DNA from 2 places in the Streptomyces sp. ML-6 genome. Region 2 is predicted to be linked to the other one. Evidence: riboswitches for the same ligand, from Rfam matches in the RefSeq annotation. Region 2 holds a riboswitch; the other holds the start of a gene.
The links. Region 2 has a riboswitch for glycine ahead of gcvT (glycine cleavage system aminomethyltransferase GcvT). Riboswitches for the same ligand answer to the same signal wherever they lie in the genome.

Region 1 (5,865 bases), 4.8 Mb from region 2:
CTTCGCCCAGCAGGGCATGGCTCCGGCCAGGCCGCTGACCCATGATCTCTTCAAGGACGTGCTCGAGGCCGTCGGCCAGGAGCTCACCGAGGTCCGCATCACGGACCTGCGGGAAGGGGTCTTCTACGCGGAGCTGGTGTTCGCCAGTGGTGTCGAGGTGAGCGCGCGGCCGTCCGACGCCATAGCGCTCGCGCTGCGCACCGGAACGCCGATCTACGGCAGTGACGGTGTGCTCGACGACGCGGGCATCGCCATCCCGGACGAGCAGGAGGACGAAGTGGAGAAGTTCCGCGAGTTCCTCGATCAGATCTCTCCGGAGGATTTCGGCACCAACAGCCAGTGACCGGTCCACGGGGCCGCCAGCAGCGCATCCGGCAAGCCTTTCCCGCTCGCGAGACATGGGAAACCACCCTCGGGGTGATTATCACTCGGCGTGCCGAGTGTGGCGATCGTTGACGCACCCCGAGTGACTGCCTACCTTCGAGATGGCAGGTCAAGGACGGAGGTCGGCGTGAGAAGCAGCGGCGACGGTACGGCGGCGGGTGGGCCGTATCCGCAGCAGGGGAGTACAGCCGACCACACCATCGTGCAGCCGGTTCAACCGGCCGCGGTGGCGGGGGACGGCGGGGCATTGGTCGGCGACATCGGCTACCGGGGGCCCACGGCCTGTGCGGCCGCGGGCATCACCTACCGGCAGCTCGACTACTGGGCGCGCACAGGGCTGGTGGAACCGAGCGTGCGCCCGGCGTACGGCTCCGGTACGCAGCGGCTCTACAGCTTCCGGGACGTCGTCCTGCTGAAGATCGTGAAGCGTTTCCTGGACACGGGCGTCGCCCTGCAGAACATCCGCACCACGGTGCAGCACCTGCGGGCCCGCGGATTCCAGGACCTGGAGCGGATGACCCTGATGAGCGACGGGGCCACGGTCTACGAGTGCTCGTCGCCCGACGAGGTCGTCGACTTGCTCCGGGGCGGTCAGGGCGTCTTCGGCATCGCGGTGGGCGTGGTGTGGCAGGACGTCGACGTCGCCCTGTCGCAGCTGCACGGCGAGCGGGTGGACACCGGCGAGACGCTGATCGGCAACAACCCCACCGACGAGCTCGCACGGCGGCGCAACCGCGCCGGCTGACCCCGTCGCGGCCCCGGGCCCGGCGATTGTCAGTGCCGTGGTGCAGCATCGGTTGATGTGAGAACCGCTCCCACCATCCTGCATCTGGACATGGATGCCTTCTACGCCTCCGTGGAGCAGGCGGCGAAGCCGAGCCTGCGCGGCAAACCGGTGGTGGTGGGAGGCCTGGGGCCCAGGGGAGTCGTGGCGACCGCCTCGTACGAGGCGCGGCGCTTCGGGGTCCACTCGGCGATGCCGACCGCGCAGGCGCGGCGACTGGCACCCAACGCGGCCTATCTGGTGCCCCGCTTCCAGCTGTACCGGACGGTCAGCAACCAGGTGATGGAGCTGCTCGCACGGCTCTCCCCACTGGTGGAGCCCCTCAGCCTGGACGAGGCGTTCGTCGATCTGGAGGCCGGTGGGAGAGCCGACGACACGGCTTCGGCGCGGGAGATCGGCGAGCAGCTGCGCACCGCCATCAGGGCGGTCACCGGGCTCACCGGCTCGGTCGGGCTCGCCGGTTCCAAGATGCTGGCCAAGATCGCCTCGGAGGAGGCGAAGCCGAACGGCTTGCGGGTCATCGAGCCGGGCACGGAACGGGAGCTGCTCGCGCCCATGCCGGTGCGGATCCTGCCCGGGGTCGGCCCCGCCACGGCGGACCATCTGCGCCGGGCCGGGATGACGACGGTGGACGACCTGGTCACGGCGGGGGAGGCCGAGCTGGTACGTCTGCTGGGCAAGGCGCACGGCGGCTCGCTCCACCACATGGCGTTCGGCCACGACGACCGGCCCGTGGTCGCGGAGCGCGACGCGAAGTCGGTGTCGGTCGAGGACACCTTCGACGTCGACCTGCACGACCGGGTGCGGGTCAGGGCGGAGGTGGAGCGGCTGGCCGACCGGTGCGTCCAGCGGCTGCGGGGCGCGGGCCGGTCCGGGCGGACGGTGGTCCTCAAGGTGCGCCGGTACGACTTCTCGACGCTCACGCGGTCCGAGACGCTGCGCGGGCCCACGGACGACCCCGCGGTGGTCCGTGAGGCCGCCGCACGGCTCCTGGAAGCCGTGGACACCACCGGGGGCGTCCGGCTGCTCGGAGTGGGCGTCACGGGGCTCGCCGACTACACGCAGGAGGACCTCTTCGCCCAGGCCGCGGGCGAGCGGACCGCCGAGGGGCGGACCTCGGCCGGGGAGCCGGCCGAGGAGGCGACGACGGCGAAGGACGACCGGACCGGACCGGCGGACGGCCCGCGACCGGAACACCCGGCCGCCCCCGACGACCCCGCCGCGCGGCACTGGCACGCCGGGCACGACGTGCACCACGACACCTACGGGCACGGCTGGGTGCAGGGCAGCGGCATCGGGCGGGTGACGGTGCGGTTCGAGGAGCCCGACTCGGCGCCCGGCCGGGTGCGCACGTTCCGGATCGACGACGCGGCGCTGCGGCCGGCCGATCCGCTGCCGTTGGTGCGCGAACCGGCGGACTACTCCTCCTGGCCCGCCAGCCTGCCGAAGTCCCGGTCGGGGCCGACCGCCTCGGGCGGGGAGTCCAGACCGTAGTGCCGGTAGAGCTGGAGCTCCTGTTCCGGTGAGAGGTGGCGGCCGACACCGAAGTCGGGCGCGTCCTTGATCAGCGCGCGGTCGAAGGGGACACGGAGCGTGTCGTCCACGAATTCGCTGGGTTCCAGCGGGACGAACGCGTCCCGGCTGAAGAGTCCGGTACGTACGGCCGCCCATTCGGGCACACCGGTCGCGTCGTCGAGGTACACCTCGTCCACGGTTCCGATCTTGGTGCCCCTGCGGTCGAATGCCTTGCGGCCGATCAGGCTGCGCGGATCGATGTCGCTCTGCACGATCCCTCCCATTGGTCGCGGCTACTCCACAAGCACTACAAAAGGGCAGATTCGGGGGGTCGGCCACTCGAGGGTTCGGCGAAGAACCCCGCTGGTAGGCTGGTGACGGCCGCTGACCCCGTGCGGGAGAGTCCTCCGGAACTGATCCGAAGGCGCCGAAGGAGCAAATCCTCCCCGGAATCTCTCAGGCCCCCGTACCGCACGGACGAGGTCACTCTGGAAAGCAGGGCGGGTTCCGTGCGGCCGGGTGCCGAAGCGGTTCCCTTCCTCACCGACGGTGAAAGCCGGCAGGCCGTAGGGCATGCCGGTGAAGCTCTCAGGTTGAGATGACAGAGGGGGAGGCCGTCCGGGCACCCGCGCCGAGGTGCCCCTCGCAGGTCGTGACAGACCAGGAGGCCTCCACCATGACCCCCCGTCGCACCCCGCTCTCCCAGCTGGAGCAGGGCATTCCGTTCGAGCAGCGGCACATCGGCCCCGATGCCGAGGCGCAGTCGAAGATGCTCGCCCAGGTCGGGTACGGCTCGCTGGACGAGCTCACCGCGGCCGCGGTGCCCGACGTCATCAAGAGCACCGAGGCACTCCGGCTGCCGGGCGCGCGAACCGAGGCCGAGGTCCTCGCCGAGCTGCGCTCCCTCGCGGACCGCAACCAGGTGCTGGCCCCGATGATCGGGCTCGGCTACTACGGCACCTTCACCCCGCCGGTGATCCTGCGCAACGTCATGGAGAACCCCGCCTGGTACACGGCCTACACGCCGTACCAGCCGGAGATCTCCCAGGGCCGCCTGGAGGCGCTCCTCAACTTCCAGACCATGGTCGCCGAGCTGACCGGACTGCCCACCTCCGGCGCCTCCCTGCTCGACGAGGGCACCGCGGCCGCCGAGGCCATGGCGCTCTCCCGGCGCGTCGGCAAGGTGAAGAACGGCGTCTTCCTGGTCGACGCCGACGCCCTGCCGCAGACCATCGCGGTCATGGAGACCCGGGCCGAGCCGACCGGTGTCGAGGTCGTCGTCGCCGACCTGTCCGACGGCATCCCGGCGGAGATCGCCGAGCGCGGCGTCTTCGGCGTGCTGGTGCAGTACCCGGGCGCCTCCGGAACCGTCCGGGACATCCGGCCGGTCGTCGAGCAGGCCCACGAGCTCGGTGCGATCGTCACCGTCGCCGCCGACCTGCTGGCCCTGACCCTGCTCACCTCGCCGGGCGACCTGGGCGCGGACATCGCGGTCGGCACCACTCAGCGCTTCGGTGTGCCGATGGGCTTCGGCGGACCGCACGCCGGGTTCATGGCCGTGCGCGAGAAGTTCGCCCGCAGCCTGCCCGGCCGCCTCGTCGGCGTCTCCGTCGACGCGGACGGCAACAAGGCCTACCGGCTGGCCCTGCAGACCCGCGAGCAGCACATCCGCCGCGAGAAGGCGACCAGCAACATCTGCACCGCGCAGGTGCTGCTCGCCGTCATGGCCGGGATGTACGCCGTCTACCACGGCCCGGACGGGCTGCGCACGATCGCCCGGCGCACCCACCGCTACGCGACGATCCTGGCCGAGGGCCTGCGCGCCGCCGGTGTCGACGTCATGACCGGCTCCTACTTCGACACCCTCACGGTGCGTGTCCCGGGCCGGGCCGCGGAGGTCGTCGAGGGCGCCCGCGAGCGCGGGATCAACCTGCGGCTCGTGGACGCCGACGTGGTCTCCCTCGCCTGCGACGAGACCACCACCCGTGAGCGGATCGCCGCCGTCTGGGCCGCCTTCGGCGTCGACGGGGACATCGAGGCGCTGGACGCCTCCGCCGCCGACGCGCTGCCCGAGGGGCTGCTGCGCACCGACGAGATCCTCACCCACCCGGTCTTCCACCAGCACCGTTCCGAGACGGCGATGCTCCGCTACCTGCGCCGGCTCGCCGACCGGGACTACGCGCTGGACCGCGGCATGATCCCGCTCGGCTCCTGCACCATGAAGCTGAACGCGACCACCGAGATGGAGTCGATCACCTGGCCCGAGTTCGGCGCGCTGCACCCCTTCGCCCCGGCGGAGCAGGCGCAGGGCTTCCTCACCCTCATCCGTGAGCTGGAGGAGCGGCTCGCCGAGGTCACCGGGTACGACGCGGTCTCCCTCCAGCCGAACGCGGGCTCGCAGGGCGAGTTCGCCGGCCTCCTGGCCGTACGGGCGTACCACCGGGCCAACGGCGACGACCAGCGGACCATCTGCCTCATCCCGTCCTCCGCGCACGGCACCAACGCCGCCAGCGCCGTGATGGCGGGCATGAAGGTCGTCGTGGTCAAGACCGCCGACGACGGCGAGGTCGACGTCGAGGACCTCCGCGCCAAGATCGAGAAGCACCGCGAGGAGCTCGCCGTGCTCATGATCACGTACCCGTCGACGCACGGTGTGTTCGAGGAGCACGTCGCCGACATCTGCGCCGAGGTGCACGACGCCGGCGGTCAGGTGTACGTCGACGGCGCCAACCTCAACGCACTGGTCGGTCTCGCCCGTCCTGGCCGGTTCGGCGGCGACGTCTCGCACCTCAACCTGCACAAGACCTTCTGCATCCCGCACGGTGGCGGCGGCCCCGGTGTCGGCCCGGTCGGCGTGCGCGCGCACCTCGCCCCGTACCTGCCGAACCACCCGCTCCAGCCCACGGCGGGTCCCGAGACCGGCGTCGGACCGATCTCCGCCGCTCCGTGGGGCTCGGCCGGCATCCTCCCGATCTCCTGGGCGTACGTCCGCCTGATGGGCGGGGAGGGCCTCAAGCGCGCGACGCAGGTCGCCGTGCTGGCCGCCAACTACATCGCCAAGCGGCTGGAGGCGCACTACCCGATCCTGTACAACGGCCCGGCCGGGCTGGTCGCGCACGAGTGCATCGTGGACCTGCGGCCGATCTCCAAGGCCACCGGCGTCAGCGTCGACGACATCGCCA
Region 2 (5,865 bases):
GGGAAGACCATGAACATCGGGTCGTGCTCGTACGTCTCCAGGGCGTCCCGCAGCATTCCGCCCCAGGAGGCGGTGGGCGGCCGGACACCGGCGCCGAGGAAGCTGAGGGCCGCTTCGGTGAGGATGTTGGTGGGGATCATGAGCGTCGCGTAGACGGTGATCGGCGCCACCAGGTTCGGCAGCAGTTCGCGGAAGAGGATGTGCACCCGTCCGCCGCCGAGGCTGCGCGCGGCTTCCACGTACTCGCGTTCGCGCAGCGAGAGCGTCTGGCCCCGGACGATGCGTCCCACGTACGGCCAGCCGAAGAAGCCGATGACGGCGACGAGGACGGCGATGCGCACGCCGCTGCCGGTCAGTCCGAGCAGGTCGTCGGGAAGGACCGAGACCAGGGAGATGATGAAGAGGAGCTGCGGGAAGGACAGCAGCACGTCCATGACCCGGCTGATCGTCGCGTCCACCCAGCCGCCGAAGTAGCCGGCGATGATCCCGAAGAGCGTGCCGAGGGCGACGGCGACCATGGCCGCCAGGAACGCCACGAGCAGCGAGATCCGGGCGCCGTAGACGATCCGGCTGAAGACGTCGCGCCCCTTGTTGGGTTCGACGCCGAACAGGAAGTCGCCGCTCACCCCGCCGAAACTGCCCATGGGGAGGTTGGTCAGCGGGTCGAGCTTCTCCTGGTGGAACTCGTTCGGCGGGTGCCCGAGCAGGCTCACGATCAGCGGTGCGAAGACCGCCACCAGGACCAGGAGGAGCACGGTGATGCCGCCCGCCAGCGCGACCTTGTCCTGCTTCAGTCGGTTCCAGGCGATCTGCTTGAGAGAGCGGCCCTCGACCTTCTTCGCCCCGGAGTCGGCCGCGGGACCGCCGGCCGCGACCGGATCCGCTTCCGTGGTCGGCTCTTGCAGTGGTGCCGTCATCGTGGCAAGGACCCCTCTCAACCGGCGGTGGCCGGGCCGAACTGGCCGCTGTGGCGGCGCGATCAGTCAGTCGTACGCAGAGGCGGCAAGACGCCCTTGCTGCGGGAGTCTTCATTGCCGTCACTACAGGTAGCCAGAGCGTCAGGCGAATGGATGCCTAACCGTGATGCGGTCTGGGGGGTTCCGTTATCCGGACGGAGGTGAACGCCCCTCGAACACGGGCCAGTTGAAACAGACCGGGGCACGCGGGGGAATTGGCCCCGCTTTCGTCACCAGTCGCACCCAGGCATGACCAGTGGGTAAATCCCGGACATGACGGGCGAGATGACCAGGAAAGCTGCGAACTCATCAGGCCGGAAAGGCACTTGGACACGCATGCACACATCTCGGCAATACCGGACGTACGGGGATCGATGCGGCGGGAGGCGGCGGAGGGCGGGGCGGCGCCCGGGGAACGGGGCGGCGCCCCGCGGGCGCGCGGGCCCGGGGGCCTGCGGAGTCAGGGACAGGTGGGCTCAGGGTCGGCGGGGTCAGAGGCCGACGGAGTCAGGGACAGGTGGGCTCAGGGACCGGCGTGGTCAGTACGTGCGCTGGGGCGGGTAGCCGTAGCCTGCGGCGGGGGCGGCCGGGGCGTGGGCCTCGCGGTCGTAGAACGGCCGGGCGTTGGCGCGCAGCCACATCGCGACCGGGTCGTACTCGTCGGACATCGCGACGGTGGAGACGGGCAGGCCGTCCGGGACCGCGGCGATCGACTGCTGCATCATCGCGCGCACCGCGTCCACCGAGAGGGGGCTGGTGTCGTAGAGGTCGAGGCCGATGGCGAGGTACGGAGCGCCGAGCGCGGGCTGCACCCAGGCGCGGCGCAGCGAGCGGATCGCGGGGGTGCGGTGGGCGTTCTGCGCGAGCTGGGCGTAGAACTGCGGGATCTCGATGGCCGGCTCGGTGAGCCGGAGCGGGCCCGCGGGCATCCGGTCGAGGCCGGTGGCGATGCGGCGCAGGTCCAGCCAGGGGATGCCGACACCGCCGCCCGGGGCGTGCGGGTTGAGCCAGATGCCCCAGCGGTCCGGGAAGAGGGCGCGGGCGATGTCGCCGCCGGTGACCACCTCGTGGGCGCGGTTCCAGCCGCTGGCCGAGAGCTCCTGCGCGGAGGTCACGCAGGGGGCGTAGCCGAGGCCGTCGACCTCCATGTTCCCGTACTGGGCGTCGGGCGAGCCCGGCGCACCGTGCCACAGGAGCATCCAGACCCGGTCGTTCGCGAGGGCCTGCAGCAGCGCCTCGTACGCGTCGTAGCGCCCGGGCGTCACTTGGCGCAGCATGTGCTCGACCTGCCCGGCCGCCGCGGTGCCTGACGCACTCACCTGGTCCCGCCCCTCTTCGACTCCACTGTGTCGGCCCACCGCGCCCCGGGCCTCCGGGCGCGGCCCGATGCCGAGGCACCAGCCATGAAACCAGCTTATGCGCCGGTCCTGACACCGGCTTGACACCGCGGGCCGGAGGCGCGCGGTCCGGTCCGGGGCCCTGGAACCCCGTCCTAGCGGTCTGCCCGCTGGTAGAACGGCCGGATCCTCTCCCGCATCCAGTCGCCCACCGGGTCCTGCGCCACGTCGAGCAGGACGAGATTGACCGGCCAGGGCACCTCGACCCGGCCGAGGGCGCGGCCGAGGGCGGCCATCGGGGCGTCCATCGGGGCGTTGAGGTCCGCGCCCTCCCCGCCGGAGAGCTCCACGCCGATGAACAGGACGGGGTCCTCGCCCTCGATGCTGGCCAGGGTCCGGCGCGCGGTGAGCACCACGCCGCTCTCCTCGAACTCGCCGGCCGCCGCGGAGAGGAAGTCGACGGGCTCCTCCTTCCAGTCCGGCTCGTACAGCCGGACCCGGCCGCCACTGGCCGGGCCGTCCAGCGGGGTGCGTCCGGTCCGGCAGAGCTCGGCCACGGCGGGCGGCGGCAGCGGCATCCCGACCGCGCCGCCCGGGTTCACGGCGATGCCGAGCTGCGGGGGCAGGCCGCGGGCGAATTCGCGGGCGGGCGCGACGGCGAAGGACATGTGGGCGCCGACGCAGGCGAGGAACTGCTGCTCGGAGCTGAACACGGGGACGTACGGGGCGCCGTCGATCTCCATCGTCGGCAGGTCGAGGTCCGGGGAGTCGGGTCCGCCGCCGTTGGGCAGGGGCACCCAGACCTGGTTGCGTCCGAGCACCTCGACGAGCCGTCCGCCCGCCTCCGGGCTGCCCACCGAGGCCATCAGCACCTCTTCGAGCTCGTTGGCCGGCCATCCGCCCTGCGGATGGGACTGGACCTGCGCCGGAATGTCCACTGCTTCCCCTTCTTGCCCGAGCCTTCCGGCAGAAGGTTAACGCCCGCCGCCGCGACCGCCCCGATCCCTCGAACCCCCGGTCGACCGGCCCCTCGGCGCCCCGCCCGGCCGACTGCGCCCCGGCCGCTCAGCTCCCGGGCTCGGTGAATCCGATCCGGTCCAGTCTTCCCGCCGCCTCCCGGTCCAGCAGCACCGCCGAGGCGCAGCCGGGCGGCAGCAGGCCGGTCTCGGTGGCCCGCAGCAGCCGGGCCACGGCCCTGCGGTGCCGGGCGAACGCGTAGCCGGACACCCCGCGCCCGCGCTCCCGCTGGCCCTCCCTCGCCGTCTGCGGCGTGACGTCGAGCAGGATCAGGTGCAGGCCGCGGCCCCGGCGCCGGGCGTCCCGGGCCAGCCAGCCGCGCACCCACGCCTGGGTGCCGCAGTCGTGGACGACGACGGATCCCCCCGAGCGCAGCGCCCGCCGCAGCCCCCAGTAGTGGGCGGCGCGGACGAGCGGGCGGTAGAGGGCGTACGGGAGTAAGCGGGGCATCATCCCCGCCCAGCGTTCGCGGGTGTCCTGCGAGTCGATCGCGTGCGCCGTCGTCACCGTCCGCCGGATGAGCGTCGACTTGCCGCTGCCCGGCAGCCCGGAGACCACCACCACGTCGCCCGGCGCGAAGTCCAGGGCGCGCGGACCGCCCCCCGTCCGCTCCCGCAGGTCCCGCACGACGGGCGCGTGCGGGCCGAGCGCCTCCCTGGCCGGAGCTCCCGGCTGTGCGGGCATCGCTCCGTGCGCGATGCCCGCGGTCGTCGCGTATCGCCGCAACGTCATCACCCTCCCCCTGTACGGGTCACCCCACGTATGCCCCTGAAGTGTAAAGAAAAGGTAATGCGAGACAATGGTCCGCACCGCCGAATCCCGCAGGGGGACCGACGCCCCACTCCGGCCCGATGCGTGCGATGATGACCCGGCCAACTACATACAGGCCGTTTGAATCCGCGCGGGAGAGTTCCGGTGACCGCGCGTGCCGGGCGCCGAAGGAGCAAGTTCCTCCCTTGAATCTCTCAGGCCCCGTACCGTGCGGATGAGGCAGATCTGAAAAGCGGGCCGCCCTGCGGCTCCACCCAAGGTGCAAGCCGACCCCGTTCAGGGGCTCCCGGCGAACCTCTCAGGTTCCGATGACAGATGGGGAGGGATCGTCCTCGTCGTCATGCCCCGGGAGTCACGTCCATGAGCACCGCCCCCCGTCTCACCGCCCTCGATGCCCTGCACCGTTCGCTGGGTGCGACCATGACCGATTTCGCCGGCTGGGACATGCCCCTGCGCTACGGCAGCGAGCGCGACGAGCACCACGCGGTCCGCACCCGGGCCGGCCTCTTCGACCTGTCGCACATGGGTGAGATCACCGTCACCGGCCCCGAGGCCGCGGCCTTCCTGAACTTCGCGCTGGTCGGCAACATCGGCACCGTCGCCACCGGCCGCGCCCGCTACACGATGATCTGCGCCGAGGACGGCGGCATCCTGGACGACCTGATCGTCTACCGGCTCGGGGAGACCGAATACATGGTCGTCGCCAACGCCGGCAACGCCCAGATCGTGCTGGACGCGCTGGCCGCGCGGGTCGGGGGCTTCGACGCCGAGGTGCGCGACGACCGCGACGCGTACGCGCTGCTCGCCGTCCAGGGCCCCGAGTCCCCCGCCATCCTGGCCTCCGTCACCGATGCCGACCTGGACAACCTGAAGTACTACGCCGGTCTGCCCGGCACCGTCGCCGGTGTCCCCGCGCTGATCGCCCGCACCGGCTACACCGGCGAGGACGGCTTCGAGCTGTTCGTCGCCCCCGAGCACGCCGAGCAGCTGTGGAAGGCGCTGACCGAGGCGGGCGCCTCCCGCGGCCTGATCCCGTGCGGGCTCTCCTGCCGCGACACGCTGCGCCTGGAGGCCGGCATGCCGCTGTACGGGCACGAGCTGACCACGGCGCTGACCCCGTTCGACGCCGGTCTCGGCCGGGTCGTGAAGTTCGAGAAGGAGGGCGACTTCGTGGGCCGCAAGGCCCTGGAGGCCGCCGCCGAGCGCGCCGAGACCGCCCCGCCGCGCAAGCTGGTCGGGCTGATCGCCGAGGGCCGCCGGGTGCCCCGCGCCGGCTTCTCCGTCGTCGCCGAGGGCCAGGTCATCGGCGAGGTCACCTCGGGCGCCCCCTCGCCCACCCTCGGCAAGCCGATCGCCATGGCGTACGTGGACGCCGCACACGCCACGCCCGGCACCACGGGCGTCGCCGTGGACATCCGGGGCACCCACGAACCGTACGAGGTCGTGGCCCTGCCGTTCTACAAGCGCCAGAAGTGACCCCCGCGCCTCCCCAAAAGTGACGTATTCGCGTCTCACGCCTTAAGACCACCGTTCATCAGCACTCCCCCGCGTACAGGAGAATTCAGGTCATGAGCAACCCCCAGCAGCTGCGTTACAGCAAGGAGCACGAGTGGCTGTCGGCCGTCGAGGACGGTGTGGCCACGATCGGCATCACCGAGTTCGCCGCCAACGCGCTCGGCGACGTCGTCTACGCCCAGCTCCCCGAGGTCGGTGACACGGTGACCGCGGGCGAGACCTGTGGCGAGCTGGAGTCGACCAAGTCGGTCAGCGACCTGTACTCGCCG

Region 1: it holds a riboswitch for glycine, as region 2 does, so the genes downstream of both, gcvP (aminomethyl-transferring glycine dehydrogenase) here and gcvT (glycine cleavage system aminomethyltransferase GcvT) in region 2, are expected to answer to the same signal.

What each region holds. Positions count from the first base shown of each region.
Region 1 covers NZ_JAOTIK010000001.1:939,312-945,176, reverse strand. Annotated here, with positions in the region: gene OCT49_RS04135 (bifunctional nuclease family protein) at 1-343, shown strand, start outside; gene OCT49_RS04130 (MerR family transcriptional regulator) at 512-1,129, shown strand; gene OCT49_RS04125 (DNA polymerase IV) at 1,187-2,662, shown strand; gene OCT49_RS04120 (PRC-barrel domain-containing protein) at 2,587-2,967, opposite strand; glycine riboswitch at 3,069-3,165, shown strand; gene gcvP (aminomethyl-transferring glycine dehydrogenase) at 3,360-5,865, shown strand, end outside.
Region 2 covers NZ_JAOTIK010000001.1:5,751,730-5,757,594, reverse strand. Annotated here, with positions in the region: gene OCT49_RS25580 (ABC transporter permease) at 1-917, opposite strand, end outside; gene OCT49_RS25575 (enhanced serine sensitivity protein SseB C-terminal domain-containing protein) at 1,496-2,275, opposite strand; gene OCT49_RS25570 (enhanced serine sensitivity protein SseB) at 2,449-3,231, opposite strand; gene OCT49_RS25565 (AAA family ATPase) at 3,359-4,042, opposite strand; glycine riboswitch at 4,203-4,300, shown strand; gene gcvT (glycine cleavage system aminomethyltransferase GcvT) at 4,442-5,557, shown strand; gene gcvH (glycine cleavage system protein GcvH) at 5,650-5,865, shown strand, end outside.